DNA from 3 places in the Streptomyces sp. JNUCC 63 genome. Region 1 is predicted to be linked to each of the others. Evidence: riboswitches for the same ligand, from Rfam matches in the RefSeq annotation. Region 1 holds a riboswitch; each other region holds the start of a gene.

The links. Region 1 has a riboswitch for cyclic di-AMP ahead of ACX25U_RS31105 (C40 family peptidase). Riboswitches for the same ligand answer to the same signal wherever they lie in the genome.
Region 2: linked by a shared signal. The riboswitch ahead of ACX25U_RS34750 (NlpC/P60 family protein) and the one ahead of ACX25U_RS31105 (C40 family peptidase) in region 1 are both predicted to bind cyclic di-AMP.
Region 3: linked by a shared signal. The riboswitch ahead of ACX25U_RS21745 (transglycosylase family protein) and the one ahead of ACX25U_RS31105 (C40 family peptidase) in region 1 are both predicted to bind cyclic di-AMP.

The regions. Positions count from the first base shown of each region.
Region 1 is NZ_CM135963.1:6,730,797-6,740,761, forward strand. Features, by position in the region: gene ACX25U_RS31065 (class I SAM-dependent methyltransferase) at 143-817, opposite strand; gene bioD (dethiobiotin synthase) at 1,603-2,331, opposite strand; gene ACX25U_RS31075 (adenosylmethionine--8-amino-7-oxononanoate transaminase) at 2,333-3,622, opposite strand; gene bioB (biotin synthase BioB) at 3,615-4,751, opposite strand; gene ACX25U_RS31085 (8-amino-7-oxononanoate synthase) at 4,922-6,049, shown strand; gene ACX25U_RS31090 (DUF397 domain-containing protein) at 6,103-6,333, opposite strand; gene ACX25U_RS31095 (helix-turn-helix domain-containing protein) at 6,368-7,225, opposite strand; gene ACX25U_RS31100 (ATP-binding protein) at 7,451-7,909, shown strand; gene ACX25U_RS31105 (C40 family peptidase) at 7,969-8,442, opposite strand; cyclic di-AMP (ydaO/yuaA leader) riboswitch at 8,447-8,649, opposite strand; gene ACX25U_RS31110 (alpha/beta hydrolase) at 9,256-9,965, shown strand, end outside.
Region 2 is NZ_CM135963.1:7,512,859-7,522,823, forward strand. Features, by position in the region: gene ACX25U_RS34735 (hypothetical protein) at 1-686, shown strand, start outside; gene ACX25U_RS34740 (PP2C family protein-serine/threonine phosphatase) at 581-1,177, opposite strand; gene ACX25U_RS34745 (hypothetical protein) at 1,282-1,491, opposite strand; gene ACX25U_RS34750 (NlpC/P60 family protein) at 1,993-3,579, opposite strand; cyclic di-AMP (ydaO/yuaA leader) riboswitch at 3,588-3,762, opposite strand; partial or broken gene ACX25U_RS34755 (SOS response-associated peptidase) at 3,892-4,218, shown strand; gene tnpA (IS200/IS605 family transposase) at 4,332-4,772, opposite strand; gene ACX25U_RS34765 (RNA-guided endonuclease InsQ/TnpB family protein) at 4,797-6,077, shown strand; partial or broken gene ACX25U_RS34770 (SOS response-associated peptidase family protein) at 6,118-6,519, shown strand; gene ACX25U_RS34775 (AI-2E family transporter) at 6,728-7,900, shown strand; gene ACX25U_RS34780 (SRPBCC family protein) at 7,989-8,402, shown strand; gene ACX25U_RS34785 (hypothetical protein) at 8,488-9,219, opposite strand; gene selA (L-seryl-tRNA(Sec) selenium transferase) at 9,515-9,965, shown strand, end outside.
Region 3 is NZ_CM135963.1:4,708,201-4,718,165, forward strand. Features, by position in the region: gene ACX25U_RS21715 (hypothetical protein) at 1-508, opposite strand, end outside; gene ACX25U_RS21720 (glycoside hydrolase domain-containing protein) at 739-1,569, shown strand; gene ACX25U_RS21725 (SurA N-terminal domain-containing protein) at 1,726-2,358, shown strand; gene ACX25U_RS21730 (nucleoside triphosphate pyrophosphohydrolase) at 2,413-3,414, shown strand; gene ACX25U_RS21735 (cytochrome P450 family protein) at 3,537-4,790, shown strand; gene ACX25U_RS21740 (transglycosylase family protein) at 5,019-6,071, shown strand; cyclic di-AMP (ydaO/yuaA leader) riboswitch at 6,255-6,421, shown strand; gene ACX25U_RS21745 (transglycosylase family protein) at 6,426-7,142, shown strand; gene eno (phosphopyruvate hydratase) at 7,366-8,652, shown strand; gene ACX25U_RS21755 (FtsB family cell division protein) at 8,771-9,247, shown strand; gene ACX25U_RS21760 (DUF501 domain-containing protein) at 9,274-9,831, shown strand; gene ACX25U_RS21765 (Ppx/GppA phosphatase family protein) at 9,828-9,965, shown strand, end outside.

The DNA.
Region 1 (9,965 bases):
CGTGACTGCTTTGTGTCCCCCGCCGAGCGTAGTGTGAGCGGGCCCACAGCCGGTATCCCCCGTCGGGCCGAGCGCGGGCTCCACCCGGAGGTCGGGCTCCGGGCATCGGTGTAAGGGGCACCCTCCGGCACCCTCCGCCTGATCAGCCGCGGTCGGCGGAGACCGGACGCCAGGCGGTGCCCAGCGCGCAGTACGAGCTGGGCAGGACCGGTCCCTTCTCCGGCATCAGCATCCGGCGGTAGGGGCCGAGTTCGAAGCCGGCGTCCCGCAGGGCGGCGACCGGGTCGCGGGCCAGATGGCAGCCGCCGGCCAGCAGCGGCCACACCGTGCGGTCCAGGGCGCGCTGGGTGAGCGTCATCGCCCGGCCGCCGCCCCTGCCGTGCTCGAAGAACCGCACCTCGCCGCCCGGCCGCAGCACCCGCCGTGCCTCGGCGAGCGCGCGCGGCAGGTCGCGCACGCTGCACAGCACCAGCGAGAACACCACGGCGTCGAACGCCTCGCTCTTCACCGGCAGCGCCTCCGCACAGCCCGGCACCACGTCGACCGGGACCTCGGCGCGCAGGGCGGCCTCCACGGCCCGCCGCCGCAGCAGCCGCTCCGGCTCGATCGCGACGACCTCCGCGACGGTGCCCGGATAGTGCGCGAAGTTCAGCCCGTTCCCCGCGCCGATCTCGATCACCCGCCCGGACAGCCCGCCCAGCAGCCGCCGACGCACCCCGGCCATGCCCATCCTGCTCTCCGCGGCCACGCTGACCCGGGCGTAGTAACGGGCGAACAGCGGATGACGAACGGCGTCCCGCGCGGACCGCAACACCATGGCAACCTCCCGAACGGACAGGCTTACGGAGAGTGTCCCCCGCGTAAACCCCCGGCACGCACACGCGTGCCGGGCACCGTGCCGTCCTGGCTCGTCACCCGTACGCCGGACCGGGTGCCGCCCTGCCTTTCCTTGAGCCCGCTGGACTCGACGAGGGTCCGCCCGCCGCGGCCGGACGTTGTCCGGCTCGCCGAGCCGCCGGTCTGCCGCGGGTCCGTAGGCCGCGTGCGGGCCCGTGCGGACCGTTGCACGCGCGTCCGTGCCGGGCGCGATCCGGCCTCGCGCCCGGCCGGGACCTGCCGCCCGCGCGTGGGGCTGCGCACCGCCCCGGTCTGTCCGAGCCCGCGGAGGCTGTGTCCGGTCCCGGTCTGCCGCGGTCGTACCGGGGCTCGGCGAGCCACCGGTCCTGCAGCGGGTCGGTCCGCGCTGTGGGCCGCACGCGCGACGCACGTCCGCTCGGGGCGGGGCCTGTTCCGCCGACCGCGCAAATTGCGCGTGGGCACACAGTGGCCCTGGTGTGCGGGGTCGCCGGGGGCGACGCCTGTCACTCCGGCCGGGTGGGCCGTGTGCCTGTGCCTGGGTCGCCGGCAGCCCCCGGCGTGCATGCCTGTCGGGGCAGGCCCCGCCCTCCCGGCCGGCTCAGGCGCGCGCCCGCGCGTGGGGGACGCCGAGTACGGCGAGGGAACGGACCTCGCCCTCCAGACGGCGCGCGCCCGCGTGTGCGGACGCCGAGGGCCGGTGCCTCGCATGCCTGCCGGGAGCGGGCCCGGCAGGCGGTCCGCTGCCTATGCGAACGGTGGAGGTGCCTCCCGCGTCGTGAAGGACTCCGCGTCCCATCTGCCGTTCAGGCGAGGGGCCAGCCAGTCGGGGGCCGTTGCCCGGAAGGCGGCCGGGGGGAGGGTGCCGGCGCCCGTGGGGAGGGCGCCGAGGAGGGGGGCGGTGGCTGCCTCGGGGAGGTCGGTGACATTGCAGCGGGAGGCCAGGTCCGGGTGGGCCGGCCAGCTGCCGATCACCACGCCGAGCAGGTCCACGTCGCGGGAACGCAGTTCACGGGCCGTCAGTTCCGTTGTGTTCAGCGTGCCCAGGCCGGCCGAGGCCACCAGCAGGACCGGGGCGCGCAACAGCCGCGCCGCGTCCGCCAGTGTGCCGCCCGACTCGTCGAAGCGGACCAGCAGCCCGCCCGCGCCCTCCACCAGCACCAGGTCGTGCTCGGTGGCCAGCTTGGCGGCGGCCTCGGCCACCTCGTGCGGGCGCACCGGCGCCCGCCCCGCCCGCCGGGCCGCCGTGGCGGGCGCCAACGGCTCGGGGTAACGGGCCAGTTCACGTGCCGTCACCGGACCGGCCAGCCGCGCGACCTCCTCGGCGTCCCCGCGCTCGTCCGGCCGTACGCCCGTCTGCGCGGCCTTCAGCACGGCCACCGACCGTCCCGCCGCGACGGCCGCCGCGGCGACGGCGGCCGTGGTGACCGTCTTGCCGACCTCCGTGCCCGTGCCCGTGATCACCAGTACCGGCATCTCAACCCTCCCGCGCCGCCGCGCACACCGCGCGCGCGATCCGTGCCACATCCGCGTCACCGGTGACGTACGGCGGCATGGTGTACACCAGGTCCCGGAACGGCCGCAGCCACACGCCCTCGCGCACGGCCGCCCGCGTCGCCGCCGCCATGTCCACCGGATGGTCGAGCTGGACCACGCCGATGGCGCCCAGGACCCGTACGTCCCGCACCCCGGGCAGCTCCGCCGCCGGCGCCAGCCCGTCCCGCAGACCCGCCTCGATCCGCTTGACCTCCGCGAGCCAGTCCTGGCCGAGCAGCAGCCCGATCGACGCGCACGCCACGGCCGCCGCCAGCGGATTGCCCATGAACGTCGGCCCGTGCGCCAGCACCGGCACCTCGCCCCGCGAGATCCCGTCCGCCACCCGCGCCGTGCACAGCGTCGCCGCCATCGTCAGATAGCCGCCGGTCAGCGCCTTGCCCACGCACATCACATCCGGCGTCACGGCGGCGTGCTCCGCCGCGAACAGCGCGCCGGTGCGCCCGAACCCGGTCGCGATCTCGTCGAACACCAGCAGTACGTCGTGCTCGTCGCACACCTCGCGCAGCACCCGCAGATAGGCGGGGGAGTGGAACCGCATCCCGCCCGCGCCCTGCACCACCGGTTCCACGATCACGGCGGCCAGTTCGCCGGCGTGCCGTTCGACCATCTCCCGCAGATGCTCGGCGTACGACTCCTCGTACTCGGCCGGCGGCGCGTCCGCGAACACCTGGCGCGGCAGTACGCCGGTCCACAGCTCGTGCATCCCGCCCTCGGGGTCGCACACGGACATCGGCTGCCAGGTGTCGCCGTGGTAGCCGCCCCGCCAGGTCAGCAGCCGCCGCTTGTCCGGGCGGCCGAGCGAGCGCCAGTACTGCAGGCACATCTTGACCGCGACCTCGACCGACACCGAACCGGAGTCGGCGAGGAACACGTGCTCCAGGCCGTCCGGCGACATGTCGACAAGGAGCTTCGCGAGCCGGACGGCGGGCTCGTGCGTGAGCCCGCCGAACATCACGTGGCTCATCCGCGCCAGCTGCTCCCGCGCGGCCTCGTTGAGCACCGGGTGGTTGTAGCCGTGGATCGCCGCCCACCACGACGACATGCCGTCCACCAGTTCGCCCGAGCCGTCCGCGAGCCTGAGCCGCACCCCGCTCGCCGACTCCACGACGAGCGGGTCCTGACGGCCGGGCATGGGCCCGTACGGGTGCCACACGTGCCGCCGGTCGAGCTCCAACAGCTCGGCCACGCCCGGGCCGGACAGGTCAGGCATTGGGTGCGACGTCCGTTCCGGCGCCCCGGCGGCGTACGGCGACGAGGTCCGTGCGCGGCTCGTTCACCGAAGGGGCGGAGCCCGCGGAGGTTCCGCACACGCCACCCTCGTGACAGCCACCGGAGGTCCGGTGCTCCGGCAGCGTCACCTGGTCCGTGCCCTCCACCTCGAACCCGGCGTCCGCGATCATCTCCAGGTCGGCCCTGCCGGCCTGGCCCTCGCTGGTCAGGTAGTCGCCGAGGAAGATCGAGTTGGCCAGGTGCAGGGCGAGCGGCTGCATCGTACGCAGGTGCACCTCGCGGCCGCCCGCGATCCGCACCTCCACGTCCGGGCAGACGAACCGCACCATCGCCAGGATCCGCAGGCAGCGCTGCGGGGTCAGGTGCCACTCCTTGGCGAGCGGCGTTCCCTCGAACGGGATCAGGAAGTTCACCGGAACGGAGTCGGGGTCCAGCTCGCGCAGCGAGAAGACCACGTCGACCAGGTCCTCGTCGCTCTCGCCCATCCCCGCGATGAGCCCGGAGCAGGCGGACAGCCCGGCGGCGTGCGCCTTGTTCACCGTGTCCACCCGGTCGGCGTAGGTGTGGGTGGTGGTGATGTCGCCGTACGTCGACTCGGAGGTGTTGAGGTTGTGGTTGTAGGCGTCGGCCCCGGCCTCGCGCAGCCGCTCGGCCTGGCCGTCGGAGAGCAGCCCGAGACAGGCGCACACCTCGACGCCCTCGTTCTGCTCCTTGATGGCCTTGATGGTCTGAGAGACCCGGTCCACGTCACGGTCCGTCGGACCGCGCCCGCTCGCCACCAGGCAGACGCGCTTGGCGCCGCCGGCCAGCCCGGCCGCCGCGGCCTTGGAGGCGTCGTCGGGCCCCAGCCAGGTGTACTTGAGGATGTCGGCCTTCGAGCCGAGCCGCTGGGAGCAGTAGGAGCAGTCCTCGGGGCACAGACCGGACTTGAGGTTGACGAGATAGTTGAGTTTCACCCGCCGGCCGAACCAGTGGCGGCGCACCTTTCCGGCCGCGGCCACCACATCGAGCAGGTCGTCGTCGGAGGTGGCCAGCACGGCCAGAGCTTCCTCCCGGGTCGGCGACTCGCGCCGAAGCCCCTTCTCCACCAGCGTGTTCAGCAGGTCCATGGGAGTCGATCCTGTCCTACGTGTCCGTCCTGGGCCAAGGAGAGTCTGCACAAATGCGCAGGCGTTGACGTGTGGGTATTGCCACACCATGGACGGATGGTCCTGCGGATAGGGTCTTCGCACCGCCCGCTAGGGTCTGTGCACTGCCTACAAAAGCCCCCGGAGGACCCATGGCGTTCGGCTGGATCGAGGAGCAGGCTCAGGCGCGCCGGCGGGCCGGGCTCGTACGGACGCTGCGGCCCCGCCCGGCCGAGTCGCCGCTGCTGGACCTCGCGAGCAACGACTACCTGGGGCTGGCCCGCCACCCGGAGGTCACGGCGGGGGCCGCGGACGCGGCGCGCACCTGGGGCGGCGGCTCGACCGGCTCCCGGCTGGTCACCGGCACCACCGAGCTGCACGCCGAACTGGAGCGCGAGCTGGCCGGCTTCTGCGGATTCGAGGCGGCGCTGGTCTTCTCCTCCGGATACGCCGCCAACCTCGCCGCGGTCACCGCGCTCGCCCCGCACGGCTCGCTCGTCGTCTCCGACGCGGGCAACCACGCCTCGCTCATCGACGGCTGCCGGCTGGCCCGGGGCACCACGCAGGTCGTCGGGCACGCCGATCCGGAGGCCGTGCGCAAGGCGCTCGGCACCCACGAGGGCCCGGCGGTCCTCGTCTCCGACACGGTGTTCTCGGTCGACGGCGACGCCGCCCCGCTGGCGGAGCTCGCCGAGGCCTGCCGGGAGCACGGTGCCGGTCTCGTCGTCGACGACGCCCACGGGCTGGGCGTGCTGGGTGCCGGCGGCCGCGGCGCCGCGCACGCGGCGGGGCTGGCGGGCGCCGGCGACGTGGTCGTCACCGCCACGCTGTCGAAGTCGCTCGGCAGCCAGGGCGGAGCCGTCCTCGGGCCCGCACGGGTGGTCGACCACCTGGTCAACGCGGCCCGGACGTTCATCTTCGACACGGGCCTCGCCCCGGCGGCCGCGGGCGCGGCCCTGGCGGCGCTGAGGCTGCTGCGCCGCGAACCGGAGCGGGCGGCACGCGCGCGCGAGGTGGCGGACGAACTCCACGCGCGCCTGACCGCCGCGGGGCTGCACGCGGTACGCCCCGACGCCGCGGTGGTCTCGGTGCGCGCGCCGTCCCCGGAGGGGGCCGTGCGCTGGGCGGCCGACTGCCGTGCGGCCGGGCTGGCCGTGGGCTGCTTCCGTCCTCCTTCCGTGCCCGACGGCGTCTCACGGCTGCGGCTGACCGCCCGCGCGGACCTCTCCGGGGCGCAGATCGAACGCGCTGTACGGGTGATCGGCGAAACGCGACCATGAGTCGGCGTGACACGGCCGTGCGTCGCCGGATGCGGAATTGACCGGATCGTGCGTCAGAGGCCGTGCGCCGCGGCCGTGAAGCCCGCCCAGCTTTCGGGGGAGAAGAGCAGCGCCGGCCCGGCCGGGTCCTTGGAGTCGCGTACGGCGAGCAGCCCGGCCCAGGGCCCCGCGGCCGGCCGGGCCGTCTCGACGCAGTTGTTGGCTCCGGTGCTGTGGCTGCTGCGCAGCCAGCGCACGCCGTGCAGATCGGTGCTGGAAGGTACGTGCCGAGGCAGAGCGGACATGGTGCCTCCTTACGCGGTGAACGGTGGTGCGCCGTCAGGTGTCCCGGCGCATCCGGGCGATGAAGTCCAACGAGTCCTCGGGCGGAAGAGCGCGGCTCCGAAGAGTGTCGAAGGCCTCGGTGTAGGCCTCCAGGTCTTCTTTCCGTTCGAGGTGGAGGCTACTCGTCAAGTGGTCGATGACCACCACGTCAAGATCAGAAGTGTTCGAAAATGAGAAGATGACGAAAGACCCGGTCACGCCGATGTGCTCCCCGGCGGCGAACGGCATTACCTGGAGTCGTACTTGGGGCAGCCGCGCCGCCTCCGCCAGCCGCTCGAGCTGCCGTGTCATCACCTCGGGCCCGCCGACCTCCCGGCGCAGCACGGCCTCGTCCAGCACCGCGTCCAGCTCCAGCGGCGGGTGCGCGCGCAGCACGTCCTGGCGGGCCAGCCGCACCTCCACCAGCGCGTCCAGCCGGTCGCCGTCGAGCCCGTCCACGGCGGCCCGGGTGACTGCGCGCGCGTACTCGGGGGTCTGCAGCAGCCCGGGGACGACCGAGGTCTCCAGCGTGCGCATTCCGCTCGCCTGCGACTCCAGGCTGATGAAGTCCCGGTAGGCCGGTGGCAGTACGCCGCGGTAGGCGTGCCACCAGTGGTGCCGGCCGCCGTCGTCCGGTTCCGCCAACGCCAGCAGCAACTCGCGCAGTTGGGAGTCCCGGACGGCGTACGCGTCCAGGAGTAACCGCACATCGGCCGGTTTCACCCCGCTGGCGCCGGTCTCGATCCGGCTGACCTTCGACTGGTGCCAGCCCACCAGCCGGGCCGCCTGACCGCTGGTGAGACCCGCACCGGTGCGCAGCGCGCGCAGTTCGGCGCCCAGTTTCCGGCGGCGTACCGCGGGACCGTGCTGCATGGACTGCTCCTCACTCCTCCGAACGCTCCACCTGACCCGCTTCACATACGGTCTGCCGTCGCAGAGTTCACCGCATCGAGCGACAGATATATGCATATCTGGTGGATCGCCACGCGGGACCGGTGTGGTGATGGCAGTCTGGCGGCGAAGCACCAGTCCGGGACCGTACTCGAACCATCCGCTCCGTGTCGGACTGCGATCCCCTGGGAAAGGGCCGGCGTCGTCATGGCAGACCATCTGGAAGCATCCGTCACTCTGCCGAGCGATCCCGCCTCGGTCTCCGCGGCCCGCGGTTATGTGGTGAGCACCCTCGAGGAGTGGGGCCTGCCGCCGGACACGGACACCGCCGAGACCGTCCGGCTCATCGTCTCCGAGCTCGCCACCAACGCCGTACAGCACACCCTCGGGCAGTCCCCCACCTTCACGGTGGACCTCGCTCTCGTGCGTGACGAACACCTGCGGATCGGGGTGACCGACAGCCATCCGAGATTCCCGAAACGACTGCCGGCCGCCGTCCAGCAGGACAACGGCCGGGGCATGGTGATCATCCGGTGGCTCACCGCCGAGTGCGGCGGCAGGCTGACCGTGCGGCCGACCCGGGAGGGCGGCAAGACGGTCTGCATCGAGCTTCCGTGGACGGTCCCGGCCCGGCCGGTCACGGCCGCGGGGCGGCAGGAGCCGTAGCTCGTGCGGAGCCCGGGGCGGTGACGGCGCCTCAGGGCGCCGCCACCGCCCCGGGCGGGTCAGCGGACCCGGCCGTACCAGACGCTCTTCGTCCAGATCTTCTGCAGCTTCACCACGTCCCCGGTCTTCGGGGCGTGCCAGATCTTGCCCCCGCCGGCGTAGATGCCGACGTGGTAGACGTACGAGCCCGAGTGGAAGAACACCAGGTCCCCGGCCCTGCGGCTCTTCGCGGAGATGTGGCGGGTCTTGTTGTACTGCTGGTCCGCCGTGCGGGGCAGCCTCTTGCCCGCCTTCTTGAACGAGTACAGCGTGAGGCCGGAGCAGTCGAAGCTCCGCGGCCCGGTGGCGCCCCATCGGTAGGGGGAGCCCTTCTTGGACGCCGCGATATGAAGCGCCTTCGTGGCCGGTGTCGCGGCCGAGGCCTCGGAGGCCATGCCGGGAACCGCGATCGAGCCGCCCACGGCGGCCAGGGTCAGGGCCGAGGCCGTGCCGGCCCGGGCCATCAGTGACGGGACACGATTGAGCGTGGTCATGCGCAACCCTTCGTCAGCCGCCTGTGAAGGATGACCTGTCGGATTCGGGCTGGCGAAGTTGCCCGGCCGCGTTGTCGCGGCTTCACCCCAAGGGCTGCTCGGACCGGTCATGGCGTGACCGTTCCGGCGACCCGTCGTGCTTGGGTCCTCCACTCCTGCCGATCCACTTCCGTCGACCGGTCGTCCGGGCGGCGGCAGGATTCGGCGTCCGCCCGGACCGCCCCGCCGCGGTGGCGGGGGCTTGTCGTCGACACGGATCTTCACCTACGCATGTCCGAAAATCCCAACGGAATCGGGGATTTGTGTTGTTACTCACCACTCAGCCGTTCGGGTGGGCGCCCTTGCGCTCGAACGGCTGTCTCCCCCCACGGCGACTCCCGGACCAGCGCCGGAACAGCCCGTTCCGCCATCCGGGGAGGCAGGGCCGCGCAACCGGAAGGACCTCGGAAAAGGAGGGGAACCAACCCGAAAGGAGGTACGTCGTTTGGTCCGTTTCGACTCACGCCCACAGGGCTCGTTCTCACCGGCGGCGCGCGCCTGTGGGTGCGTCAGTTCACAGCATGAAGCGGCGAGCTGACGATCAGTAGGCCGACCGTGTCGAGGTGACGGGCGGTCATTTCCACCTCGGCCGGCAGCGGTGATGGCCCGGGTGACGGCATCGGGCGGCTCGCCTCGCGTCGGAATCCGCTCAGCGGGACTCGCCGCGCCGGTTATCGGATTGGCAAAGAAGGCCAGTGCCCCCTGTTCTCAAGGACCTCGCAGCCGCAAGGATCCCCCGTACCCAATTCGCAACGATGTACGGGGAGGTCCCACTTGAGGGACATGAGACCGAAGAACCGGGCGACGGCGCTCGGTTCGGCCGGCGCGCTGGTCACGGCGACCCTGATAGCCGGCGCCATGGCGACGCCCGCCGCCGCTGCGGAGAACCGCCACGGCCAGGACCGCGAGGCACGCGGCGCCGCGATCGCCGCCGAGCGCGCCGCCGAGGCCGGGATCGACTGGCAGGACTGCCCCGCCGACTGGGGGCTGGCCAAGCCCATCCAGTGCGGCTGGGTCTCGGTGCCGGTCGACTACGCCAAGCCGTACGGCAAGCAGATCAAGCTCGCCGTCGACCGCATCGGCAACACCGGCACCAAGCAGGAGCGCCAGGGCGCCCTCGTCTACAACCCGGGCGGACCGGGCGGCTCGGGCCTGCGCTTCCCGGCCCGGGTCACCTCCAAGAACCCCATCTGGGCCAACGTGGCGAAGGCCTACGACTTCGTCGGCTTCGACCCGCGCGGTGTCGGCCACTCGGCGCCCATCTCCTGCGTGGACCCGCAGGAGTTCGTCAAGGCGCCCAAGATGGACCCGGTGCCGGACTCCGAGGCCGACAAGCGCGTCCAGCGCAAGCTGGCCCGCGAGTACGCCGAGGGCTGCTACGAGCGCACCGGCCGTACGATGCTGCAGCAGATGACCACCGCGAACACCGTCCGCGACCTGGACGTCATCCGCGCCGCGCTCGGCGAGAAGAAGCTCAACTTCCT
Region 2 (9,965 bases), 780 kb from region 1:
TGCACCTGCCGGCCGCTCTCGTGGCCCGGGCCGGACCGCTGCTGCCGTCCGCCGACGAGGCGGTGCTGCAGGTGGTGGACGCCCAGTACGGCGGGATCCTCGCCGACTCGGCGAGCGTGCTCGTGGTGTGCCGGCAGTGGACCCGGCACGGCGGTGCCGTTCGCGCGGGCGGGACGACGGTCGACGTACGGCTGGCGTGGTCCGGCACCGGATGGACCGTCACCGCCCTGCACCCGGCCCATCCCGGCGCGCCGCTGTCCTCGCCGCCGGCCGGCGTGCGCCGGGTGCTGGACGACGCCCGGGTCGCGCTGCCGCCCGCGGCGCGGGCCGACCTGAACAGCGGCCAGGTCCACGACAGCGTGCTCACCGCGATGCTGCGCCTGGCGGGCACGTACCGGATGTACGTCAGTGTGGTCCGCTCCGGGCACCCGCTGGACGTGTTCGGCACCAGCCGCCCCAGCGACCACCCGCGCGGGCGCGCCTTCGACGTGTGGCAGATCGACGGCCACGCGGTCGTCCACCCCGCCACGCCCCGCTTCCTCGTCGAACGCTTCATGCGGGACGCGGTGGCGGCCGGCTCCTACAACGTCGGCGGCCCTGCCCTCCTGTCCGGCGGCAGCGCCCCGGACCAGTTCTTCAGCGACGCCACCCACCACGACCACGTGCACATCGGATTCCGGACCTGAAAGCCGTCGGGCACGCCCTCGGCGTGACCGATGCCGTCCCACGCGCGCGTGCCGTTCGCGTGCGGCAGGAGGACGGCGATGCCGTCCGTGCGGCGGCCCGCCGGCCAGGTGTGGCCGACGAGGTCGTCGATCAGCTTCTCCAGGTCGTGTGCGTCGGTGTCGGCCAGGTGCTGGGCGAGACCGGCGGTGGTCTCCGCGGCGTCGGTGCCGCGGGCCTCCACGAGGCCGTCCGTGGACAGGGCGAGGACCGCCTCGGGCGGCGGCGTGGCGGCGGTGACGGGGGAACCGGCGCGGATGCCGACGCCGAGCAGCGGGCCGGGGCCGGCGTCCAGCACGCTCGCCTCACCGGGCCGCCGGCGCAGCGGCGGGGGCATGTGGCCGGCGTCGGCCAGTGTGACGTGGTGGCGGGCCAGGCCGAGGTGGACGTACGGACAGGAGACCGGCAGGTCGTACTCCAGGCCGGCGAGCAGCCGGTCGGTGCAGGCCGGCACCTTGTCGGGAGGCCACGCGGCGGGGGACGACCGCGGCGGTATCCGTTCTGCTGCGGGGTCGGCCGGTGGCCGTCGGGCGACGGGCGACGGGCGTCACCCCGCCGTCAGGCCAGTGCCACCATGAGCGCGGCCACCACGGTGAGTGCTGCCAGAGGCACTATGAACAGGCGCGCGCGTTCCACCCAGGCCGGCCGGGCGCAGCCGCGGAGCCAGGGACGGTCGTCGCCGTGCGCGGCGCCCGGTGCGGCGAGGTCACGGACCGGGCCGAGCAGCGAGCGGCACCAGGGGCAGTCGCTGTCCTCCCACGCTTCCACGCCGCGCTCAACGACATGCCCGGGTCCGGGCAACGCCCACGCCCACCATCGTGATGCCGCCGTCACCGGGCCGTGAGCAAGCGGTGCCCCGAGCGGCCCGGGCCAGGCCTCGGGAAACGGCCCGGTGGCCTCCCCGGCCGGCCTCACAGGCCCGGGAGCCCACGGGGTACGGGCACCGCGGGCACCTTGGGCAGCGCCCCGGCCGACGCTCCCCGAGGCACCTCGCCGGACCCGACGCCCCACGGCCGCAGCAGCGGCGTACCGGGCTCGTGTTCGGGTGTGCCCGGCCGCAGGCGAGGCGGGTGGACGGGGGACGGGTGGTCGCAGGGCCCGCTGGTCGGTTCCACGGCCCGGGAAGAGCTGTCCATGCCGGAGCAAACGGCGCGTACGCCCCCCGCGTACTCGTCGCACTCCGGCGTCTCACCGCATCAGGTGAGGACACCCCTCGAACGGCGGCCTCCGCTCATGCGACAAGCTGCCCGGCAGGGGGCCCGGAGTGGCTCAGGCGGGCCGTATCGCGCTGTGGATGGCCTGCGGGCCGGCGAAGAAGATCGACTCCTCGCGTATCGACGCCCCCGGGCTCGGAGCGTGGACCATCGTGCCGCTGCCGGCGTAGAGGCCGACGTGGTTGACCTCGCTGTAGAAGAAGACCAGGTCTCCGGGCCGGAGGTCGGCGAGCTCGACCGGTGTGCCGGAGCCGGCCTGCTCGAAGGCCGCACGGGGGAGCGCCACCCCGGCGGCCCGCCAGGCGGCCTGGATGAGGCTCGAGCAGTCGTACGAGTCCGGCCCGGTCGCCCCCCAGACGCACGGCCTGCCGATCTGCGCGCGGGCGAACTCGAGCGCCTTGGCGGCCTTCCTCTCATAGGCCGAGGCCGGTGTCTCGGCGACGCCGAGGGAGGCGGCGGCGTTGTCCACGGCCGCTGCCTGGCCGACGGCCTGGCTGGCGTCGAAGAGCGAGTTCCCGTCCAGGGGCGGGGTGGTGTCGAACAGCCCGGTGGAGTGCTGCTGCCACTGCGCCGCTCCCTGCTGAGCGGCGTGCCGGGACAGCAGCTCACGGGCCCGGGTGAGCTTGGCCTGCAACTGGCCCTTGGACGACCTCGGCACCGGCTGCCGGCGGCCGGCCACCAAGACACGCGGCGCGCCGGACGCCTGCGGCCGTGTCTCGGCCGCGGGCGGAAGCGTCCCCACGGACCCGAAAGCCGGCCCCGCGGGACCGACGGCCGGCGACTCGATCGGCCCGGTGGGCCGGGGCTCCGTGGGCCCGGTGCCGAGTACGTCCATGCTGCCGGTGGGCGGAGGCTGCATGGACCGACTGGACAGCGCGTCCAAGGCCCCGGTGGGCTGGGGTTCCATGGGCCGGGTGGTGAGTGCGTCCATGGTGCCGGTGGGCTGGGGTTGCATGGCGCGGCTGGTGAGTGTGTCCATGGCACCGGTGAGTTGGGCCTGTGTGGACCGGGCAGCCGGTGCCTCCATGGTCCCGGTGGGCTGGGGCTCCACGGTGCCGGTCGGTCGGGGTTCCATGGACCGGGCGGTCAGTGCCTCCATGGCCCCCGTGGGCTGGGGTTCCATGGACCGGCTGGTCAACTCCGCGACGGGAGCGGCCGACGTGGCGGCAGGTGGCGCCGCGGGCAACTCCCGTACTGGCGGGGCCGGTGCGGCGGCCGTGGGGCCGGCCGGGAGCTCGGGTGCCGGTCTGGTCTGCGCCGGACCCGCGGTCAGCTCCAGCCGGGACGGCCTGCTCTTCAGCCCCAGTTCCTCCAGAACGTCCTCCGGACGCCTACTCGGCTTCTCCGTACGGGAGTTGGCCCGACTCGGCATGCGGTCGGGCGGCAGGACCGCCGGAACGGTCGGGCCCAACTGGGCGCGCGCCGCGTCGAACCACTGCCTGGCCACCCGGTCAAGGGCCGGATCGGATCCCCGGGAACTGCCCCACACCCCCGAACCACCCCGCGCACGCCCGCTCTTGCTCATCGCGCGGGTGGCGTTGAAGTTCCCCGTGGCGCTCTCCGCCTGGTCGTAGAGGCTGCTGATCCGCTGCCGCACCTCAGCGCGGCTGGGCCTGTCGTCGCTCGGTCGTTCCGGCGCCAAGGAAGACGCACTCCTTCCATAGCCCGCCTGCCGAGTCAGCTGTCGGGTTCGGGCGGACGTTCTGTGGAAGGCGTGCCCTACGGCCCTTGTCCGGAGGGACAGTTGAGCCGATTCACCCCAATGTCGGTTGGGTCCCCGGCTCCGGTTGCCGTGGGGGCGTACCGGACTCGGCGGAGGTCGCACGATCCGACGGGACTCGCCGGAGGCAATCGTGCGGCCTGGACGTCAACTTAGCGAACGTGTGTGCCTCGTGTGAAGATTGAAGTGCGGTATGTCCGATACGTAAATGTGACCTTCCCCGGATGAGGCCCCATGTGCGGTCGTTACGTCTCCACCCGCAGCCCTGAGGACCTGGTCCAGCACTTCAGGGTCACCGAGTGGCGCCCGGAGGAGGCGCTGGAGCCCAGCTGGAACGTCGCCCCGACCAACCGGGTGTGGGCCGTACTGGAACGCGCCCCGCGAGAGAACCGTGAGGCCGCCTCCGCGCGCAGGGAGCTGCGGCCGCTGCGCTGGGGACTGGTCCCTTCCTGGGCGAAGGACGCGCGGATCGGCGCCCGGCTGATCAACGCACGGGCCGAGACCGTGCACGAGAAGCCCGCTTTCCGCCGCGCCTTCGTCAAACGCCGCTGCCTGCCACCCGGCCCGACGGCGCCCCCATCTACCTTTGATCTTGCGCAGTGCGCCGTCCTCCAGGGCGGTGGTGAAGCGCATCTTAAGACTGTTCTGGCTCGCACCGTGGGCATTGGTCTGCACTATTGACCTCGGCTCACGGGGCGCTGCTGATTCTCGATGTACTGGCGTACGGCGGTGAGTGGCGCTCCTCCGCACGATCCGGCGAAGTAGGAGCCGGACCAGAAGTGCCCGCCCCACAGATGCCGGCGCACGTGCGTGTCGTATTCCTTGCGCAGCAGCCGGGCGGAGACGCCCTTGAGGGAGTTGACCAGCTTGGAGAGCTGGACCTTGGGCGGGTAGTGCACCAGCAGGTGTACGTGATCGTGCTCGCCGTTGAACTGCTTCAGCTCGGCCTCGAAGTCCTCGCACACCTCCCGCATGATCTCCTCGCACCTGTTGAGCATGGCGTCGGTGAAGGCGCCCCGTCGGTATTTAGTGACAAAAACCAAGTGAACGTGCAGGTTGTAGACGACGTGACGTCCGGTGCGCACATCGGGATTCGGATTCCATCGCGGTGACATAGACCAAATGGTAAGCTGACGACTGTGAGTCAAGAAGCCTTGGTCAAGCGGCAGTTCGGGCACCGCGCCCGGCTTGCGCTGTCGCCTGCCGGGGTGTCGACGGCCGACGCCCAGGCGCATGCGGCCCGTGCGATGTGGAACCTGCTGCACGCGTGGTGGCAGACGATGCCGAAGGACAAGCGGACCCTCGCGAACGCCGACGCCGCGATACGCCAGGCCCGCAAGGACCTCGATTTCCTTGCCGTTCTGCCCGCGCAGGCCGCGCAGGCGGTGCTGAAGACGTACGTCCAGGCATGGAAGAACTGCTGGGAGGGCCGGGCGGACGCCCCGAACTTCAAGGGCCGGTTCCGGTCCGTGATGAGCGTGGACATTCCGCAGGGCCGGGACTTGAACATCAAACGCGTGCACCGCCGCTGGGGCATGGTCAACCTGCCCAAGATCGGCCGGGTCCGATTCCGCTGGACCAAAGACCTCCCCGTCGGGAAGTACGCCACCACCGAGAACCGGATCACCGGAGCCCGGCTCATCAAAGACACGCTCGGCTGGCGCATCGCCTTCCGCGTGACGACCCTGGCGCCCAGGCCCGAGGCTCACACCGGTCCCGAGGTCGGTATCGACGTGGGCGTCACCGTCCCTCTCGCCCTCTCGGACGCTACGACGTACCAGCACGGCGAATGGCTGACCGAGAAGGAGAAGGCCAAGCTTCTGCGCTTGGAGCAGCGCGCCGCCCAGCGCAAGAAGCACCGCGAACCCGGCGAGCGCACCTCGCGCCGCCTGCACCGCACCTATGACCAGATCGCCCAGCTCCGAGCGAAAGCCAAGCGACGGGCAGCGGACTGGCAGCACCAGACGACCACCACCATCGCCCGCACCTACAGCACGGTCGTGGTCGAGGCACTCACCATCACGAACATGGTCAAGTCGGCTCGGGGCACCGTCGAAGAGCCGGGCAGGAACGTCGCCCGGAAAGCCGGGCTGAACCGCTCCATCGCCGCCGAGGCGTGGGGCCGTACGGTCACGATGCTGACGTACAAGACCGCCCGACACGGCGGCACCCTGGTCAAGATCCCCGCCCCTGGCACCTCCCAGCGCTGCTCAGCCTGTGGTTTCACCACTCCGGGCAGCCGGGAGTCCCAGGCCGTGTTCGTATGCAAGAACCCGGACTGCGGCTGGTCGGGCAACGCCGACCACAACGCGGCCCGGAACATCTTGCACCTGTACCGGATCGGCCTCATGGCGATCCCGGCTGCTGGAAGAGCAGTCGTCAGGCGCGCTCGCCGCGTCAAGCCTCCCACCGCAAGGTAGGGCGGAATCTCCCCCCGTTCACGGGGGGAGAACGCTTCAAGAATGGCAGCAGGTCACGTCCGGAACGACCGGCAGGACCCGTAAGCAGCCGTACTTCATCAGCCCCGAGGACGGCCGGCTGATGGCGCTCGCCGGACTGTACGAATACTGGCGCGACCCGGAGGTGAAGCGGGACGACGACCCCGCCGCCTGGCTGACGACCTGCACCATCACCACCACCGAGGCCACCGACGCCGCCGGCCGCGTCCACCCCCGCATGCCGCTCGCCCTCACCTCGGACCACTACGACGCCTGGCTCGACCTCCGCCACCAGAACCCCGACGAGCTGCGGGAACTGCTGAGCCCCCCGGCGGGCGGGCATCTCGGCGCCCGGCCCGTCTCCCCGGCCGTCAACAACGTACGCAACAACGGCCCCGCCCTGCTGGAGGAGACCCCGCCGTGACAGGCCGACCCACCGCGGCCACCCGGCCTCGCGCAGCGCCGTACGCCGGACGGGCACCCGTTCCCCCGGATGCCCCCGACGACCGCCCGGCCGGGCGAACCGCACCCGTGCCCCCGCCCGACCAGCCCTTACCGTGCTCTAGACACGACCGTCACAGCTGACGTGGCGACGGTCCCGACGTGACGGCCGGTCGGAAGCGGGAGGCGCGGTGGCGGATGCGGGCGGTCCGGCGCCCGGGCGGGGCCGCGGGCGCCGGGCGGGCGGCGTGGTGCCGGGCAGCCGCCCGGCGCGCCCCGTACGCCTCCCGCCGCGCGCCCGGCCCGCTCCCGCCGCCACGAAGGCCGAGCGCACGGTGCCCTGGCTGCGCGTCGCCGCCGCCTATGCCTGGCGGCTCATCCTCGTCGGCGGCGTCGTCTACGGCGTCTTCACCGTCCTCGGCCGTTTCCAGCTCATCGCCGTGGCCATCTTCCTGGCCCTGGTCATCACCTCGGTCCTGCGCCCCCTGACCGACCTGCTGAACCACCTCCTGCCACGACCGCTCAGCGTCGCCGTCGCCCTGGTCGGCAGCCTGCTCGCCCTGCTCGCTCTGCTCGGCTTCGTGGCCAACGTGGTGGCGGGGGAGTCGGCAAAGCTGGCGAGCGAGTTCGGCGGCGGCATCCACCGGATCGAGCAGTGGCTGCAGCGTCCGCCGTTCCGGATCAGCCAGGGCAGACTCGCCGGCCTGCAAAAGCAGGTCCTGTCCTACCTGTCCGCGCACCGCGCCGGCCTGGTCAGCAGGGCCCTCAGCGGCTTCGGCCGGCTCGTGGAGCTGGCCGCCGCGGGCGGCCTCGCGCTCTTCTCGTCCGTCTTCTTCATCCACTCCGGCGAGAGATTCTGGCGATGGGTGAGCGAGGAACTGCTGCCCCGCGGGGCCCGGCCGACGTGGGACCGGGCGGGGCAGGCGGCCTGGCGGGCCTTCGCCGGATACACCCGCGGCATCATCATCGTGGCCGCCACCAACGCCGTACTGGTCGGTGTCGCCCTGCTGGCGCTGCGCGTACCGCTCGCGCTGCCACTGATGCTGCTGGAGTTCTTCGCCGCGTTCGTGCCGCTGGTGGGGTCGCCGGTCGCGCTCGGTGTGGCCACGGTGGTCGCCCTCGCCGGGCGCGGCCCGCTCACCGCCGTGGCCGTGCTCGCCCTCATCGTCGTCATCGGCCAGATCGAAGGGCACGTGCTCCATCCCCTGGTCATGAGCTGGGCGGTCCGTCTGCACCCCCTCGTGGTCGCCGTCTCCGTCATCGCGGGCAGCATCGTCGCGGGCGTGATCGGCGCAGTCGTCGCCGTCCCGTTCGTCTCGGTCGCCTGGGCGGTCCTGCGCGCCCTGCGGCCCGCCCCGCCCTGACGCCCCGGACCGGCGGCCGGGGCTTTTCGGCCGCGGCAGAAGGGGCACGCGTTCCTGGTACGACCCCGAGTGGAGGAACGGTGCACCCATGGCCGAGTACGAGCGTTCACGCACCATGCCCGCAGCGCCCGAGCAGGTCTTCGATCAGGCCGCCAACGTCGCCCAGCTCGACGCCTGGCTGCCCGACGACCTGCACGTGCGCCCCGAGGAGCCGCCCGCCGTCACGGTGCACGAGGACCACACCGACCAGGACACCTCCGCGCTGCTGCGCGCCGAACACGATCAGATGCGCATCGAGTGGGGCACCCGCGAGCAGGGCAGCTACGCGGGCTGGCTCCAGGTCGCCGGCATCGGCAGCGGCGCCAGTGAGGTGACCGTCCACCTGTCGTTCTTCGACGACACCCACGACCCGGGCGAACGAGCCGTCCGCGACGCCCTCGACAGCAGCCTGCGCCGCCTGGAGGAACAGGTACGACTGCGCGTCGACAACACGGCGGGCTGACCGAGCGAGGTTCCGCGAGCGGCCGCTGCGACCACGGCCACCGCTGTGGGGACTCGCCGGACGGGGCGTGCTCCGGTTGCGGCTTTCACCGGTCGACGCCAGTGCCCCGGCAGGCACACGTTGCCTGCCGGGGCCAGTGGCCAGTTCGCCGGCCGGCGTCCCGAGATCGAGGCGGCGGTGAAAAATCCCCGCCCCGGTCCGCCACCGTCGTGGTGACGCGTACCAGGCAGGGCTTGCGTGGGGTCGACCCGAAGCCGAAGCGCACGGGCGGTACGACCGCCCCCGGCGGCCCCAGGTCCTCGCCCTCGAAGACGGCACCGGCGCTCCTGACCGGTCGCAGGTCCTGCGCGCCGTACCACTCGTAGCGCCCGCCACCGGCCGTGCCGCAGGTGCGCACGCCCCGCAGCAGGCGTGCCGGCAGGCCCACCGCCTCGATCCAGCGCGGGCGGGCGGCGAGCGCCCGCGGCACGGCGCGCAGCACCAGCCCCAGCGGACCCCGCCGGCCGGTGGTGAAGCGCAGGGTCAGCGAGGTCGCGGTGACGGCCCAGCAGTCACCCCGGACCGTCACCCGGACCGGCTCGACCCGCACCTCGTCGAAGGTGTAGGTCTCGGCGATGAAGCGGGCCGCCCGGTGGTCGGGGGCCAGCAGCACGCGGTGCCCGTCGCGCCGCTCGATCATCACGTCGCCGAACGCCCCGAACGGCGAGTGCGCCCAGCACCCCAGCACAAGACGCGTACCGGAGGCCGTGCCGATCCCGGCGATATGACCGTCGAAGATCCAACGCGTGCGTCCACTGTTCACCCGGCACCTCTTCACTCCTGCCGGCGACGGCGACGGCGACGCGCGCCGACGGCATCGGCGCCGGCAAAGTGGACGGGGATCCGTGCGGGTTCCCGTCGCCTGCCCCGCCAAACGGCGATTCCGCACGTCCGGACGCGTTGTCCGCCGCTGCCCGGGTACACGAGCGGCTGCCCGCGGCGGGACCGGAGCCGACCGTTCCGCGCCGTACGGCGTGTCGTGCGGACGGCCGTGGGCACTGGGAGACGATGGGCGTGCCATGACAGCCACGAGGTCGGGCTGGAGACGGAGGGGCCGGGTGGAACAACAAGTCATGGGGCAGGTGAGCGATGCCCGGCGGCGGATCCCCCGCACCGACGCCGTCCTGCGGGACCCGCGCCTGGTGGACGCGGCGGGCCGGCTCGGGCCCGGACCGGTCAAGGCCGCGGTCCGGCAGGCCCAGGAGCAGGCACGCCACGGCGCCCTCGCCCCCGAGGAGGTGGCGGACACCGCCGTGGCGCTGCTGCCGCGTGCGGCGGGCGGGCTGCGTCCGGTGATCAACGCCACCGGGGTGCTGCTGCACACCAACCTCGGCCGGGCCTCCCTGTCCGCGGCGGCCCGGCAGGCGGTGCAGGACGCCGCCGGGCCCACGGACGTCGAGCTGGACCTGCGGACCGGGGTGCGGGCCCGCCGGGGCCGCACCGCCCTGGACGCGCTGCGCGGCCAGGTGCCGTCCGCCGCGGCGGCGCACGTCGTCAACAACGGCGCCGCCGCCCTCGTCCTCG
Region 3 (9,965 bases), 2.0 Mb from region 1:
GGGTCTGGGAGTCGGTGAAGCCCGTGCAGGCCGTGGCGGCCTTCTCCACGCCCTTCAGGACGTCCGCCGCCGTCGTGCCCCGGTAGGCGTCGATCTCCTGGCCGATGTTCTCGGAGGTGTTCTTGTTGACGTAGTCGTTCTGCGCGAAGGACACCCCGGTGATCCCGGTGATGTCTATCCAGGCGGTGCCGCCCAGCTTGGTGCAGTCGGGCTTGGCCGCCGGGGCCGTCGAGGGGGGCGTGTAGGTGTCGCCGGAGTCCCTGGCCCCGCTCGGGTCGACGGCGAAGCCGGAGGCGAAGAACGACGCCGGGGCGAGGGCCTTCTTCAGCTGGGCACCGGTGAGCAGACCGGCGTTCGGGTCGCTGGAGGCGCTCGAGGACGGGCCGGAGGAATCGGAGGAATCAGAGGAATCAGAGGAATCGGAGGAGCCGGACGGGCCGCAGGCCGTCAGGGCCAGGGGAAGCGCCGCCAGGGCGAGGACACGGACGGCACGGGACGGGAGGTGCATGTGAGGTGCTTTCTCGGGCTGGGCCACAAAAAAAGGGGGATGGCCAGCGGATCTTATGACGCCACGAGCAGGCCCGAACGCCACCCGTCATGGCCGGCACACACGTTTTTGCTGTGACTTGAGCGATTCCTGTGGCCAGTGAGGCGATCTTTTGTGCGGTCCGAGAGGCTTCGTCGATTAGCGTGCGGCGCAGCGCGCACCGGCGCGTACACGAGCACACAGGGGTGGGGATGGCCGAGCACCGGCAGTCGAAGAAGCGCAGATACATCACGTGGGCGGCGGCCGGGGCCGTCGTCGTCGCCGGTGCCGGAATCGCGGCGCAGACCTCCATGGCGGCCACCACCTGGCCCGCGCAGAAGACCTTCACCGGCCGTGCCTTCGACACCTGCACCGCGCCCTCGCTGAACGCCATGAAGGCCTGGCGCACCGACAAGTACTACGGCGCCGCGGCCGTCTACGTCGGCGGCAAGAACCGCGGCTGTGCCCAGCCCAATCTCACCGCTTCCTGGGTGAAGTCCGTCAGTTCCCAGGGCTGGAAGCTCGTCCCGATCTACGTCGGCGCCCAGCCGCCCTGCCAGAAGAGCGCCAACCCGGAGAAGCTCACCGCCTCCACCGCCTCCTCCCTCGGCACCGCCGACGCCAAGGACGCGGTGGCCAAGGCCTCCGCGCTCGGCATGAAGGCGGGCAGCGCGATCTACCTCGACATGGAGCCGTACGACGTCACCGACAAGTCGTGCAACGACGCCGTGCTCACCTACGTCCGCGCCTTCGACAAGGAACTGCGCGCCAAGACCTACCGCGCCGGCTTCTACGGCTTCACCAGCTCCAGCGCCAAGGCCATCGCCACCGCGAGCAACAAGACCGACCTGCCGGGCAACCTCTGGTACGCCCTCTGGGACGGCAAGGAGACCACCACCACCGACTGGCCCTGGAACCCCACCCAGTTCACCGACCACAGCCGTGCCCACCAGTACAAGGTGAACAGCAAGGAGACGCGCGGCGGCTACACCCTCACCGTCGACCGCGACTGGTGGGACGCGCCGGTGGCGATCACGGGCTGACACCGGCCGGCCATCGTCAGGCGGGAGCGGGGCGACGGTGCCCGAAGTCGCGGTGAATCGTTGGTCCAATGGCTTGGCCGGAGCCCGGCCACTGCCTACTATCGATCACCGCAAGACCTTGTGCACCGTCGCACAATCTCCAAACGGGAGGTTTCCTTGCACCGCCGCCGTCGCACCGCGCTCGTCCTGTCCGCCGCGATCGTCGCGGCGGCTCCCCTGCTCACCGCCTGTGGAAGCGACGCGCATCCCGGTGCGGCGGCCGTCGTCGGCGGGCAGCGGATCACCGTCGCGCAGCTGCAGAACAGGGTGAACGAGGTGCGCCAGGCGCAGCGGTCCGCGGTCGCCGACGAGACGCAGTACCAGCAGGTCGTCGCCAGGACCGGCGCCCTCACCCGGGACACCCTGCACCAGATGGTCCTCGACCGTGTGCTCGACCGCGCCGCCGGGAACGCCGGCATCGAGGTCACCCGCAGCGAGGTCCAGCGGTTGCGCACCGAGCTGGAGCGGCAGGCGGGTGGCGCCAAGGCGCTGGAGAACACCTGGCTGCACCAGTACGGAGTGCCGCCGCAGCACCTCGACGAGAACCTGCGTCTGCAACTGGAGGCGCAGAAGCTCGCGGCCCGGCTGCAGACCGACACCAGCCGGCCGGCCTTCTGGAAGGCGCTGTCCGACGCCTCCACCGAACTGAACGTCGACCTCAACCCGCGCTACGGCACCTGGGACGCGCAGAAGACCAGCCGGGTGGACGCGAAGGCGCCGTGGCTGCGGGACGTCTCGGCCGCCGGCTGACCCGGCCGTCGGCCGACCCGGGGCGATGCCGGTCCGGTGCGTTACGTTCGGAGCGTGAACACCACCAGCGCGACCACCTCCGAAGCGGCCCCGGGCCGGATCGTCCTGCTCACCACCAGCCACCGGGTCGCCCCCGGACTGCTGTCCTGGCCCGCCTGGCAGGAGCTGCGCACGGCCGACCGGGTGCTGTGCGCGGACGGGACGCATCCGCAGCTGCCGTATCTGCGTGAGGCGGGCATAGCCGTGGACGAGGCCGCGCCGAGCGCCGGGGAACTGGTCGACGCGTGCGCCGGCGGCCGTACGGTCGTGGTCGTGGCCACCGGCGAGGGCGAGCCGGCCCTGACCGACGGCCTGGCCCGCCTGGCCGGTTCCGGCCGCGTGAACATGCCGGAGCTGGAGCTGCTGCCCGCCTCCTACGACCTGCCGGGCGCCCGCCTGCTCGACCTCGTCCAGGTCATGGACCGCATCCGCGCCGAGTGCCCCTGGTCGTCGCGGCAGACCCACGAGGGCCTGGCGAAGTACGGCATCGAGGAGGCGTACGAGCTGGTCGAGGCGATCGAGGACGGCGACCGGGAGGAGCTGCGCGAGGAGCTGGGCGACGTACTGCTCCAGGTGGTCTTCCACGCCCGTATCGCCGAGGAGGACCCCGAGGAACCGTTCTCCGTCGACGACGTGGCCGGCACCATCGTCGCCAAGCTGATCCACCGCCATCCGCACGTCTTCGGCGAGGAAACGGCCACCACCCCGGAGGAAGTCAAGGAACACTGGCTCCGCACCAAGGCCGAGGAAAAACGCCGCACCTCGGTGACGGAGGGCATCCCCCTCGGCCAGCCGGGCCTGGCCCTGGCGGCGAAGCTGGCGTCCCGGGTCCGCACGGCGGGCCTGGACGTCCTGCTCCCCAGGACGGACGGCTTCGGCTACGAACTGCTGGCCCTGGCGGTCCGGGCAGAGGCGCAGGGCGTGGATCCGGAGGCGGCACTGCGGGCGGCGGCGCGGGCTTATCGGGATGCGATCAGGGAGGCGGAGGAAAAAATCAGCCCGTCTGGGGGAGTTTGAGGACGAGACCGAAGGCCGATGACGGGGGTCCGGGGCGCAGACCCCAGGGACGGGAAGGGCAGGGGCGGCGGGGGCGAAAACCCCTCGGCCGTCCCCCGCCCGCACGGTCTAGGGTCGACCGTATGCACGACCAGCCACCCACCCTGTTCACCTGGGAGTTCGCCAGCAACCCCTACCCCGCCTACGCCTGGCTCCGTGAGCACGCCCCCGTGCACAAAACCCGCCTCCCCAGCGGAGTGGAGGCCTGGCTGGTCACCCGCTACACCGACGCCAAACAGGCCCTCGCCGACCAGCGCCTGAGCAAGAACCCGGCGCACCACGACGAGCCCGCGCACGCGAAGGGCAAGACCGGCATCCCCGGCGAGCGCAAGGCCGACCTGATGACGCACCTGCTCAACATCGACCCGCCGGACCACACCCGCCTGCGCCGCCTGGTCAGCAAGGCGTTCACCCCCCGCCGCGTAGCCGAGTTCGCCCCCCGCGTGCAGGAACTCGCCGACGGTCTCATCGACCGGTTCGCCGCCCGCGGCACCGCCGACCTCATCCACGAGTTCGCCTTCCCGCTGCCCATCTACGCCATCTGCGACATGCTCGGCGTCCCACGCGAGGACCAGGACGACTTCCGGGACTGGGCAGGCATGATGATCCGCCACGGAAAGGGCCCCCGCGGCGGAGTAGCCCGCTCGGTGAAGAAGATGCGCGGCTACCTCGCCGACCTCATCCACCGCAAACGCCAGGCCCTGCCCGCCGAACCCACCCCCGGCGAGGACCTCATCTCCGGCCTCATCCGCGCCTCCGACCACGGCGAACACCTCACCGAGAACGAGGCCGCCGCCATGGCCTTCATCCTCCTCTTCGCCGGCTTCGAGACCACCGTCAACCTCATCGGCAACGGCACCTACGCCCTGCTCACCCACCCCGAACAGCGCGACCGGCTGCAGCGGTCCCTCGCCGAGGGGGAAAGGGACCTGCTGGAGACAGCGGTGGAGGAACTCCTGCGCTACGACGGCCCCGTGGAGCTGGCCACCTGGCGCTTCGCCACCCGCCCGCTCACCGTCGGCGGACAGGACATCGCCCCCGGCGACCCGGTCCTCGTCGTCCTCGCCGCCGCCGACCGGGACCCGGAGCGGTTCACCGACCCCGATGTCCTCGACCTCGGCCGACGTGACAACCAACACCTCGGGTACGGTCACGGCATCCACTACTGCCTCGGCGCCCCGCTCGCCCGGCTGGAGGGCCAGACCGCCCTCGCCACCCTGTTCACCCGGCTGCCGGATCTCCAACTCGACGCGGAAACAAGCGACTTGCGCTGGCGCGGCGGGCTCATCATGCGCGGACTGCGGACCCTGCCCGTGAGCTTCACCCCGCACCCCTAAGTCCGGACAGGGCCGGAAAAAGGGCCGTGCGCAGGCCCTGCACCGGCCTGCGGCTGCCCGCCGACGAGCGCAAAGGTGACACGCGTTCAACTACGTGACCTTCACGTGATCTGCGCGGCATTAACTTGTGACAAGTGATCGACAGCCGCTACCTTCACCCATCAACGTGGTGGTGTCCAGCCGTATCCGCCGCCTCGTTGTCACTGCTGTCGGTTGAAAGGTCTCCGCATGCTCTCCGGGAACGGTCGTCACCGTCGCCCCCGTCAGGCTCCGGCTCTCCTCGTCGCTGCCGGAGTGACCGGATCCGCCATCGCCATCCCGCTGATGGGCGCCTCCGGAGCCAGCGCGGCGGACGGCACCACGTGGGACAAGGTGGCGGAGTGCGAGAGCGGCGGCTCCTGGAGCGCCGACGCCGGCAACGGCTTCTACGGCGGGCTGCAGTTGACCCAGGAGGACTGGGAGAAGTACGGCGGCCTCGACTACGCCCCGAGCGCCGACCAGGCCAGCCGGTCCCAGCAGATAGCCGTGGCCGAGAAGATGCTCGCCGACCAGGGCCCCGGCGCCTGGCCGACCTGCGGACTGCTCTCCGGGCTCAGCAAGAAGTCCGGCGCGGCGAACGTCGACACCGGTGTGGGAGACGGTTCGTCCGGATCCTCCAACTCGTCCGGAAAGTCCGGCCCCTCCCTGTCGAACGGTCTCGGCCTGTCCAACTCGTCGCAAGGGTCGGGCGACTCGTCCGGTTCGTCCGACTCGTCCGCCGCCGAGTCCGATGCGGCATCCACGCCGAGCGCGACTCCGGCGAAGCCGTCGCCTTCGGCCTCTTCGCCCGGCAAGGCGGACAAGTCGGCCAAGTCCGACACCGCGCCCGAAGTCGACGCGAGTGACACCTCGGCACCCACCGCCTCGCCCTCCATCGCGCCCGAATGGGGCGACTCGGACAACTCCGGCTATGTCGAGGGCGCTTCGGCGCTGGTCGACACCGGCGCGCTCGGTACCGGCCGCCACCGCGGGGGCAGCGCGGTCGAGGGCTCGGTCGACAGCCGTACCGCCGCTCCCTCCGGCCGTCACGCCTCACGCGGCGGCAACGGCGTACGCACCAACGCGAGCAGTTCCTACACCGTCCGCTCCGGCGACTCCCTCGAGTCCATCGCCGACTCCCTTGGCCTCCAGGGTGGATGGAGCGCGCTGTACGACGCGAACAAGCAGGCGATCGGTGCCGACCCGGGTCACATCGTCGCCGGTCAGACCCTGGATGTCCCTGCCGAAACGGCCCAAAAGTAGCGGGAGTTCGCGCCACACTTCGCACTGAATGTCCCTTTCGGTGAAAGTGTGGGATGAGTCTCAGAAGCCCTGATCGTCTTTGAAATTCCGCGGATCTCGTGTCTACGGTCATGACCGCTCGCCATCGCGAGCCCCGGCTGCCGCGAACGCCGAATCCTGCCAGCGGCCGCACGGGAACAGTCGTCGCGTCAAGCGCCGTAGGCAGGAGCGGGGGACCCAAGGTAAGTGCCGCGCCGGACAGTTGACGGAGCGGCTAGGGGTGGAGCCGTGCCTCGCGGAAGAGGCACGGCCGGGCAACTCAACCGGCCCGAACCCGACAGCTCACCTCGCAGGCGTCGGTGAGGGGATTCATCCATGCTGTTCTCCGGCAAGGGCAAGCACCGTCGTCCGTCCAAGGCCAGTCGCGTTGTCGCGCTCGCCGGTGTCACCGGCGCCGCCGTCGCCGCCCCGCTGATGGCGGCCGGCAACGCCTCCGCCGCCACCGCCTCCGAGTGGGACGCGGTCGCCCGGTGCGAGTCCGGCGGCAACTGGTCCATCAACACCGGCAACGGCTTCTACGGCGGCCTGCAGTTCACCAAGTCCACCTGGGCGGCGTTCGGCGGCACCGCCTACGCCCCGCGTGCCGACCTGGCCGCCAAGTCGCAGCAGATAGCCGTCGCCGAGAAGGTCCTCGCGGGCCAGGGCAAGGGTGCCTGGCCGGTCTGCGGCAAGGGCCTGTCCGGTGCCGCCTACAACGGCGGCGCCCCCTCCTCGTCGAGCGCCGGCTCCAAGAGCGGCGACTCCAGCAGCTCCGCGAAGAGCGGCACCACCAAGCGCTCGACCGAGCAGCGGGCCGCCAACCGTTCGGCGGCGCGTCCGGCCCCGGCCCCGAAGAAGACCGTCACCACCCCGACCGGCGAGAAGGTCAAGAAGGGCGACGGCGAGTACAAGGTGGTCTCCGGCGACACCCTCAGCTCCATCGCCGAGCGGAACGGCGTCCAGGGCGGCTGGCAGAAGCTGTTCGAGCTGAACAAGGACGTCGTCGACAACGCCGACCTCATCTACCCGGGCCAGCAGCTGCACCTGAAGTAACCGGCCCGCCCCCGTCCCCAGGGGCTCCCCGCCCCGGTGCGTGTCCCCCGTACGCACCGGGGCGGGGCTCTTTTTTGTTCCGGCCGGAAACAAAAAGGGTATCGTCAGCCTGTCCCACCCCGTCCACGGGACGGTCGGTCGGCCGGCCGACGGCCCCGGACGGTTAGGCTCTAGTCGCAAGGCTCACACGCCCCGCACTTCAAGCGTCACATCCACGAAGGAGATGCTCGTGCCGTCCATCGACGTCGTCGTAGCCCGGGAAATCCTGGACTCCCGAGGCAACCCCACGGTCGAGGTCGAGGTCGGCCTCGACGACGGCAGCACGGGTCGTGCCGCCGTCCCGTCCGGCGCCTCCACCGGCGCCTTCGAGGCCATCGAGCTCCGTGACGGAGACCCCAACCGCTACCAGGGCAAGGGCGTCGAGAAGGCCGTCCTCGCCGTGATCGAGCAGATCGGCCCGGAGCTCGTCGGCTACGACGCCACCGAGCAGCGGCTGATCGACCAGGCCATGTTCGACCTGGACGCCACCGACAACAAGGGCTCGCTGGGCGCCAACGCCATCCTCGGCGTCTCCCTCGCCGTCGCCCACGCCGCCTCCGAGGCGTCCGACCTGCCGCTCTTCCGCTACCTGGGCGGCCCCAACGCGCACCTGCTCCCGGTGCCGATGATGAACATCCTGAACGGCGGCTCGCACGCCGACTCCAACGTGGACATCCAGGAGTTCATGATCGCCCCGATCGGCGCGGAGTCCTTCTCCGAGGCCCTGCGCTGGGGCACCGAGGTCTACCACACCCTGAAGAAGGTCCTGAAGAGCAAGGGCCTGTCCACCGGCCTCGGCGACGAGGGCGGCTTCGCCCCGAACCTCGGCTCCAACCGCGAGGCCCTGGACCTCATCCTCGAGGCCGTCAAGGAGGCCGGCTACGCCCCCGGCGAGCAGATCGCCCTCGCCCTCGACGTCGCCGCCTCCGAGTTCTACAAGGACGGCAAGTACGTCTTCGAGGGCAAGGAGCGCTCGGCGGCGGAGATGACCGAGTACTACGAGGAGCTGGTGGCCGCCTACCCGCTCGTCTCCATCGAGGACCCGCTGTTCGAGGACGACTGGGCCGGCTGGAAGGTCATCACCGACAAGCTCGGCGACAAGGTCCAGCTCGTCGGCGACGACCTGTTCGTCACCAATCCCGAGCGCCTGGCCCGCGGTATCGAGGAAGGCGCCGCCAACGCCCTGCTGGTCAAGGTGAACCAGATCGGCTCGCTCACCGAGACCCTGGACGCCGTCGAGCTGGCCCAGCGCAACGGCTTCAAGTGCATGATGTCCCACCGCTCCGGCGAGACCGAGGACGTCACCATCGCCGACCTGGCCGTCGCCACCAACTGCGGCCAGATCAAGACCGGCGCCCCGGCCCGCTCCGAGCGCGTCGCCAAGTACAACCAGCTGCTGCGCATCGAGGAGATCCTCGACGACGCGGCGGTGTACGCGGGCCGCAGCGCGTTCCCCCGCTTCAAGGACTGAGCGGCAAAGGGTAAGGCTTCGCCCGTCGTACGTACGTCCCCGTACCCGGTCCCGTACCGTGTGCGGGGACGTACGCACGTGTGAGCGGCGTGAACGGCACGAACGGGAGGCGGGGACGATGGCCGTCAAGGACCGGGACCGGTTCTCCACCGCGACCAGGCTCAGGCTGCTCGGCGAGCAGACCGCGGCCCGCGTCTACCGTTCGCAGACTCGGCGCCAGGCCCGCCGCTCCCGGCTCACCGGCCGCGCGGCGCTGCTCGCGCTGGTGGTGTGCTCGATGGTGGTCGCCCTGGCGTACCCGATGCGGCAGTACGTCTCCCAGCGCGCCGCCATCGCCGACCTCGAGCGGCAGAAGCGGCAGGCCCAGCAGCGGGTGGAACAACTGCGCGACCTCAAGGCACGCTGGCAGGACGACGCCTACGCCGAGCAGCAGATCCGGCGGCGGCTGCACTACGTGAGGCCCGGGGAGACCGGCTACGTCGTGATCGACCCGGGCCCGGCCGAGCGGTCCCGCGCCGAGCAGGGCTCGGCCCGCCGACCCTGGTACGCCAACGTCTGGGACGGCGTCGACAAGTCCGACGCCTCCGACCAGTGAACCCACAGAGAGAAACTACGCAAGGCATGGAAACCCCACCGCCGCCCACCGAGCGCACCGAACCCACCGACGCGGACGTCGAGGCCTTCGAGCAGCAGCTCGGGCGGCCGCCGCGCGGGCTGCGCGCGATCGCGCACCGCTGCCCCTGCGGACAGCCGGACGTCGTGGAGACGGCCCCGCGGCTGCCCGACGGCACGCCCTTCCCGACGCTGTACTACCTGACGTGCCCGCGCGCCGCCTCGGCCATCGGCACGCTGGAGGCCGACGGCGTGATGAAGGAGATGACCGAGCGGCTGACCACCGACCCCGAGCTGGCGGCGGCGTACCGGGCCGCGCACGAGGACTACATCCGGCGCCGGGACGAGATCGAGGAGCTGACCGGCTTCCCGAGCGCGGGCGGCATGCCGGACCGGGTCAAGTGCCTGCACGTCCTGGTCGCCCACTCGCTGGCCGCCGGTCCCGGCGTGAACCCGCTGGGCGACGAGGCGATCGCGATGCTGCCCGAGTGGTGGCGCAAGGGCCCGTGCGTGACGGTGCCCGCCGAGCCCGAGAAGCACGGCGAGCGTGAGGAGGGGCAGCAGTGACCCGGGTCGCCGCCATCGACTGCGGTACGAACTCCATCCGTCTGCTCGTCGCGGACGCGACCGTGTCCAACAGCGCCTCCGGCGCGGGCACCACCGGCGAACTCGTCGACCTGGACCGCCGTATGACCATCGTG